DNA from 2 places in the Anoxybacillus sp. CHMUD genome. Region 1 is predicted to be linked to the other one. Evidence: a T-box and tRNA genes for the amino acid it is inferred to sense, from the RefSeq annotation. Region 1 holds a T-box; the other holds one or more tRNA genes.

Region 1 (3,423 bases):
CATAAAAGAGGAGAGAGGGAAATGGAAAAAGCAACATTTGCGGGCGGATGTTTTTGGTGCATGGTCACTCCGTTTGAAGAACTTGACGGCATTTATGGCATTGTTTCCGGATACACAGGCGGTCATGTGGAACATCCGACGTATGAACAAGTGAAAACAGGAACGACAGGACATTATGAAGCGGTACAAATTACGTTTGATCCCGATGTATTTCCGTACGAAAAATTGTTGGAGTTGTATTGGTGTCAAATTGATCCAACGGATGACGGGGGGCAATTTCACGACCGTGGTCCACAATATCGAACAGCGATTTTTTATCATAACGAAAGACAAAAAACATTAGCGGAGCAATCGAAAAAACAACTAGAAGAAAGCGGTCGTTTTTCCAAGCCGATCGTGACAGAAATTTTACCGGCGACAACGTTTTATCCAGCAGAAGACTATCATCAAAACTACCATAAGAAAAATCCAAAACATTATAAGGAAGACCGAGCGGCATCTGGACGTGATGAATTTATTGCGAAACATTGGGGGAAAAACGAGTGAAGCGAATTGAATCGCCAAAAAATGAACGAGTGAAGCAATGGAAAAAACTGCTCACTAAAAAAGAACGCGAGAAAACGGGGCTATTTTTAGTAGAAGGATTTCATTTAGTTGAAGAAGCTTTAAAAAGCAACATCGTTGAACTTCTTATTTTATCAGAAACGAAAACGATTCCGACAAGCTGGAAGGTAGATCATATTCCGATGGTGATTGTCACGGAAGCGGTGATCGGCGAATTAAGCGATACGGAAACACCGCAAGGAATTGTTGCAGTGTGCAAGCATTTGCATTGGAACGTCGATAGTGTGCAAACGGCGCTGTTCATCGACGCGGTTCAAGATCCAGGGAACTTAGGAACGATTATTCGTACCGCAGATGCTGCTGGAATAGACGCCGTTGTCGTCGGAGAAGGAAGCGTCGATATATATAACGCAAAAGTGATTCGTGCAACACAAGGTTCGTTGTTTCATTTCCCTGTGATAAAAGGAGATATTGGACAATGGATCGCCTATTTTCAAAACAGGCATATTCCGATTTATGGAACATCGCTTCAAAACGGAGTAGACTATCGATCTGTATCCCCTTCGTCATCGTTTGCATTAATCGTTGGAAACGAAGGAAGCGGTGTGAACGATAAGTGGCTACAGCAAACAACTGCCAACTTATATGTGCCGATTTACGGGAAAGCAGAATCGCTCAATGTAGCCGTTGCAACAGGGATTTTACTTTACCATTTGCAGAAAAAATAAACACATGTTTGCATCATCACCTTGCACCGCATTGTACATTTGCTTATAATAAATGAAGAATTTCATCATATAAAAAACGATGATCGAGAAGAGTAGCTTGCCGATCGCCATTCAGGGAGAAAACGCCATAGACTGCGAGCGTTTTTATGGCTCAAGCAAGTGAATTCACCTCGGGAGTTGGCGCTTGGACCATTTTGCGCGTGCAAAATGTAAAGGCGTTCCGGTGTAGACCGTTATCACAATGAAGTGAGCTATGTTGATCGCATAGCTAACAAGGGTGGTACCGCGAGTGCACTCGTCCCTTATGTGAGGGGCGAGTTTTTTATTTTTTATACATAACAAGGAGGGATTTCCATATGAAGGAGCGGTTACAACAGCTTCAACAAGAAGCGCTTGAAAAAATTGAACAAGCAAACGATTTAAAAACGCTCAATGAAGTGCGTGTGGCGTATCTCGGAAAAAAAGGCCCAATTACAGAAGTGTTGCGCGGCATGGGGGCGCTGTCGCCTGAAGAGCGTCCGATCATGGGAGCGCTTGTCAACGACGTACGCGAAGCGATTCAACAAGCGTTAGAGGCAAAACAAGCAACGCTTGAACAAGCAGAAGTCGAGAAAAAACTAGCGGCGGAAGCGATTGATGTGACACTTCCAGGGCGTCCGATTAGACGTGGCAATCATCATCCACTCACGCGCGTTATTGAAGAAATTGAAGATTTATTTATCGGCATGGGATATACGATTGCTGAAGGTCCAGAAGTAGAGCAAGATTATTACAACTTTGAAGCGCTCAATTTGCCAAAAGGTCATCCGGCGCGCGATATGCAAGATTCGTTCTACATCACCGAGGAGATTTTGTTGCGCACGCATACGTCACCAGTGCAAGCAAGAACGATGGAAAAACATCAAGGGCGAGGCCCTGTAAAAATCATTTGCCCGGGAAAAGTGTACCGCCGCGACAACGACGATGCAACGCATTCCCATCAATTTACGCAAATTGAAGGGCTCGTGGTGGACGAAAACATTCGCATGAGCGACCTAAAAGGAACGTTACGTGAATTTGCCCGCAAAATGTTTGGTGAAGATCGCGACATTCGCTTCCGTCCAAGCTTTTTCCCATTTACCGAACCGTCTGTTGAAGTCGACGTATCATGTTTTAATTGCGGCGGGCACGGCTGTAACGTATGTAAAGGAACAGGTTGGATTGAAATTTTAGGGGCAGGGATGGTCCATCCGAACGTGCTCGAGATGGCGGGATTTGACTCGAAAAAATATACAGGTTTTGCGTTTGGTATGGGTCCAGAGCGTATCGCAATGCTCAAATATGGCATTGATGATATTCGCCATTTTTACCAAAACGATCTTCGTTTCTTGCAACAATTTAATCGGGTGTAAAGGGAGGTTTCATGGATGTTTGTTTCATATAAATGGCTACAGGAATATGTCGATTTAACAGGCATTACCGCAAAACAATTAGCCGATCGCATTACGAAAGCAGGCATTGAAGTAGAAAGCGTTGAGGTGCGCAATAAAGGAATACAAGGTGTTGTCATCGGACATGTAATTGAGCGCGAACAACATCCGAACGCCGATAAACTAAGTAAATGTCTTGTCGATATCGGGGAAGGGGAGCCAGTGCAAATTATTTGCGGGGCGCCGAACGTCGCAAAAGGACAAAAGGTTGCCGTTGCTAAAGTTGGTGCCGTATTGCCTGGCAACTTTAAAATTAAACGCGCAAAACTGCGCGGTGAAGAATCGAACGGCATGATTTGTTCGTTGCAAGAGCTTGGCGTGGAGTCGAAATTAGTACCGAAAGAATACGCCGATGGCATTTTCGTTTTCCCAAGCGATGCACCGGTCGGAGCGGATGCGCTACAACTACTTTACTTGGATGACGAAGTGTTAGAACTTAGTTTAACACCAAACCGCGCCGATTGTTTAAGCATGATTGGCGTCGCTTATGAAGTGGCAGCGATTTTAGGAAGAAGCGTGAAGCTTCCGACCATCGAGCTACAGGAAAACGATGAAAACGTTCATAACTATATTTCTGTACGTGTCGATGCACAAGAAGATAATCCTTTATATGCAGGGCGCATCGTGAAAAACGTAAAAATTGGCCCATCGCCGCTTTGGAT
Region 2 (3,423 bases), on a different contig from region 1:
CAAATGAAACGTTCTCTTTTTTCGTTAATTCAAATCGGTCAATTACCTTATGGAAGTAAGGAATGAAATGCACACGTGTTTTTTTCAATTTATAGTCTTTGCTGTCGAGCTTAGAAAGTTGTAATAAATCATTCACAAGGCGAATCATTCGTTCCGTCTCGTTTTGGGTCACTTCAATAAATCGTGGGGCAATTTCTTCATCGCGCCAAGCGCCGTCAGCAAGCGCCTCTAAATAACTGCGCATCGTTGTTAATGGCGTGCGCAATTCATGCGAAACATTTGCAACAAACTCCCTACGGTCGCGATCAATTTTTTCGTGCTCCGTAATATCATGTAGCACGACGATGAGCCCATTTACAAACCCTTTTTCTTTTTGAATGACAGATAAAGAGGCACGTAAAATATACATTTCTTCTTCTGTGCTAAAGTCTAAAATTAACGTTTCCCGCTCTTCAATCAACGTTTCAAACGTATATTGTTCATCCAAACCTAATATCGTCACAATCGGAGCAGAAATGACTGTTTCACGTGAAACATTCAAAATGTTTAACGCTGCATCGTTAATTAAAATAATTCTCCCTTTCCGATCAGTCGCAATGACACCATCTGTCATATGTGTCAAAACAGACTCTAATTTACGTCGTTCACCTTCTGTCGTTGCTTGCGCTTCTTGTAACTTTTTCGTTAAGTTATTAAAGCTGAGAGCAAGTTGTCCAATTTCATCATATCCGTACACTTTTACTTTTCGTGAAAAGTTACCTTTCGCCATCGCTAACGCCTGTTTACGCATATCTGAAATAGGACGTGTAATTGTCTGTGCTAATAAAATGCCTAACAATGCCGTAATGACTAAAGCAATCCCTGTTCCTGTCGCTAAAATGTTGTTAATTTGCCTCATTTGTGCGAAAACATTTTCCATTGACGCGATGACATAAATCGCGCCCTTAATTTCATTTTTTACTTTAATAGGTGTAGAGGAAATGTACATCCGATGTCCCGTTTTCGGATCGACAAGCATTTTTTCTGCCATTTCCCCTGCCACTAGCGTTCGTTTAATAAGCAAGTCTGTTGTTCGTTTCCCAACGATATTTTGATTGTATGGATTCGATGTGCCTAATACTTTACTTTTATTATCAATGACCCGTACTTCAGAAATATCTTGTGAGACGAAATCTTGTAAAATCGAACGAATTTCCTCTTCGAGTGTAGGACTTTTTTTATCTCGTTCTTTATTCATTTCTTGTTCAATGTTATAGGCAAGTAAAATAACCCGTTCATTTAATGAGTTTTTGAAGTTTTCAACAAGCTGAGCTTCCAGCTGGCGAACGAAATAAGCTCCGATAATTTGCATAGCAATTAAAATAAGCAAAATGTAAATTAGGGCAAATTTGACGTGAATCGATTGAAATATACTTACTTTTTTCATGCTGTTACTCCTGTTCCGGATTTCGTAAATAATACCCTACCCCGCGTCTTGTAACAATCCATGTTGGGTGCGAAGGATTGTCTTCAATTTTTTCACGCAAACGTCTGACGGTTACATCAACGGTGCGCACATCGCCAAAGTAATCGTACCCCCATACTGTTTGCAATAAATGTTCTCTCGTCATGACTTGACCGATATGTTTCGCCAAGTAATGAAGCAGTTCAAATTCGCGATGAGTTAATTCAATTTGTTCTCCTCGTTTGGATACAGTATAGGCGTCCGGATGAATGGTAAGCGAACCGATTTTGATTTCGCTCATTTCTTTTGGATCTTGTTCTTGTTTTTGTTGATGACGTCGTAAATTCGCCTTCACGCGCGCCAATAGCTCACGTGTGCTGAATGGCTTCGTTACATAATCGTCAGCGCCAAGCTCTAACCCGAGCACTTTATCGATTTCAGAATCTTTTGCTGTCAACATAATAATCGGCATATCGTATTTTTTTCGAATTTCTCTACATACTTCCATTCCATCTTTTTGTGGTAGCATAATATCCAATAAAATTAAGTCTGGTTGTACGTCTTCTACTTTTTGCAACGCTTCGACACCATCATATGCACAATATACGTCATATCCTTCTTTTTTTAAATTAAATTGCAAAATATCAGCAATTGGTTTTTCATCGTCGACAACTAAAATTTTTTTTTCCATGTATGTTCACTCCCCCAAAGGCATATTTACATATAGTGTACCATGTCACCATTATAAAACAAAAAAGCATAGACACATATACGTATCTATGCTTGCAAGTGGCTCGGGACGGAATCGAACCGCCGACACAAGGATTTTCAGTCCTTTGCTCTACCGACTGAGCTACCGAGCCATATAAACAATTTTCTCCACCATACTATTCCACTTGAAACAACGTCCTTCGTCCCGCTCTCCGTTTGCTTATTCAAGGTGCAGTTCGAGCGGTACGCTGGTGCCTCATCAAAGAAGCTAACTCGAACGTGCTCTACCGACTGAGCTACCGAGCCATATAAACAATTTTCTCCACCATACTATTCCACTTGAAACAACGTCCTTCGTCCCGCTCTCCGTTTGCTTACTCAAGATACAGTTCGAGCGGTACGCTGAGGCCTTGGCACAGAAGCCAATTCGAACGTGCTCTACCGACTGTGTCCCTTCCTCTACTTGTTTATTCAAAGAAGGGTGATGCGTCGGGACAACTCGTAGCTCGACACTGACGCCTTGACTTGTAGCTACCGAGCCATATGTATAACTGACTTCCCAATTTTTATCGCATTGCTATTTCAATAAAAATGGCGGTTCCGACGGGATTCGAACCCGCGATCTCCTGCGTGACAGGCAGGCATGTTAACCCCTACACCACGGAACCGTATTTCAACAGACATCTATTATTCTATTATATAATTAGTAATAAGACAATAGTTTTTTTAAAAAAACGCCGACGAACGAGTCATCGACGTTTTTTCTTATGCATATACGTTGCGGACAACATTCGTTTGAGAGCGGTCTGGTCCGACCGAGAAAATCGAAAGCGGAATACCCGTTAATTGCGAAATGCGCTCAACATAACGACGTGCATTAGCTGGAAGCTCGTCTAAACTTTTTACACCCGTAATATCTTCCGTCCATCCCGGCAATTCTTCATATACCGGCTCACATTCCGCTAATACTTTCAAACTCGCCGGAAACTCCTCTATGATTTGTCCTTTGTAACGATAAGCAACACAAATTTTCAACGTTTCAATACCTGTTAACACGTCGATCGAGTTTAATGATAAGTCTGTAATTCCACTAACACGACGCGCATGACGAACAACGACGCTATCAAACCAACCGACACGGCGTGGACGCCCGGTTGTCGTTCCGTATTCACGACCTACTTCACGAATACGATCACCAATTTCGTTGTTTAACTCTGTTGGAAACGGACCGTCACCAACACGTGTTGTATATGCTTTCGCTACCCCCA

The links. The T-box of region 1 lies ahead of pheS (phenylalanine--tRNA ligase subunit alpha). A T-box ahead of a tRNA ligase gene usually reads a tRNA of that ligase, here a tRNA-Phe.
Region 2: it encodes a tRNA-Phe, which carries the amino acid that the T-box ahead of pheS (phenylalanine--tRNA ligase subunit alpha) is inferred to sense. The anticodon was not compared.

Annotation. Positions count from the first base shown of each region.
Region 1 is NZ_SDLG01000010.1:81,534-84,956, forward strand. It holds gene msrA (peptide-methionine (S)-S-oxide reductase MsrA) at 22-546, shown strand; gene ETB99_RS08955 (TrmH family RNA methyltransferase) at 543-1,292, shown strand; T-box leader at 1,363-1,598, shown strand; gene pheS (phenylalanine--tRNA ligase subunit alpha) at 1,649-2,683, shown strand; gene pheT (phenylalanine--tRNA ligase subunit beta) at 2,699-3,423, shown strand, end outside.
Region 2 is NZ_SDLG01000011.1:45,431-48,853, forward strand. It holds gene walK (cell wall metabolism sensor histidine kinase WalK) at 1-1,426, opposite strand, end outside; gene yycF (response regulator YycF) at 1,431-2,135, opposite strand; tRNA gene ETB99_RS09225 (tRNA-Phe) at 2,235-2,307, opposite strand; tRNA gene ETB99_RS09230 (tRNA-Asp) at 2,748-2,823, opposite strand; gene ETB99_RS09235 (adenylosuccinate synthase) at 2,921-3,423, opposite strand, start outside.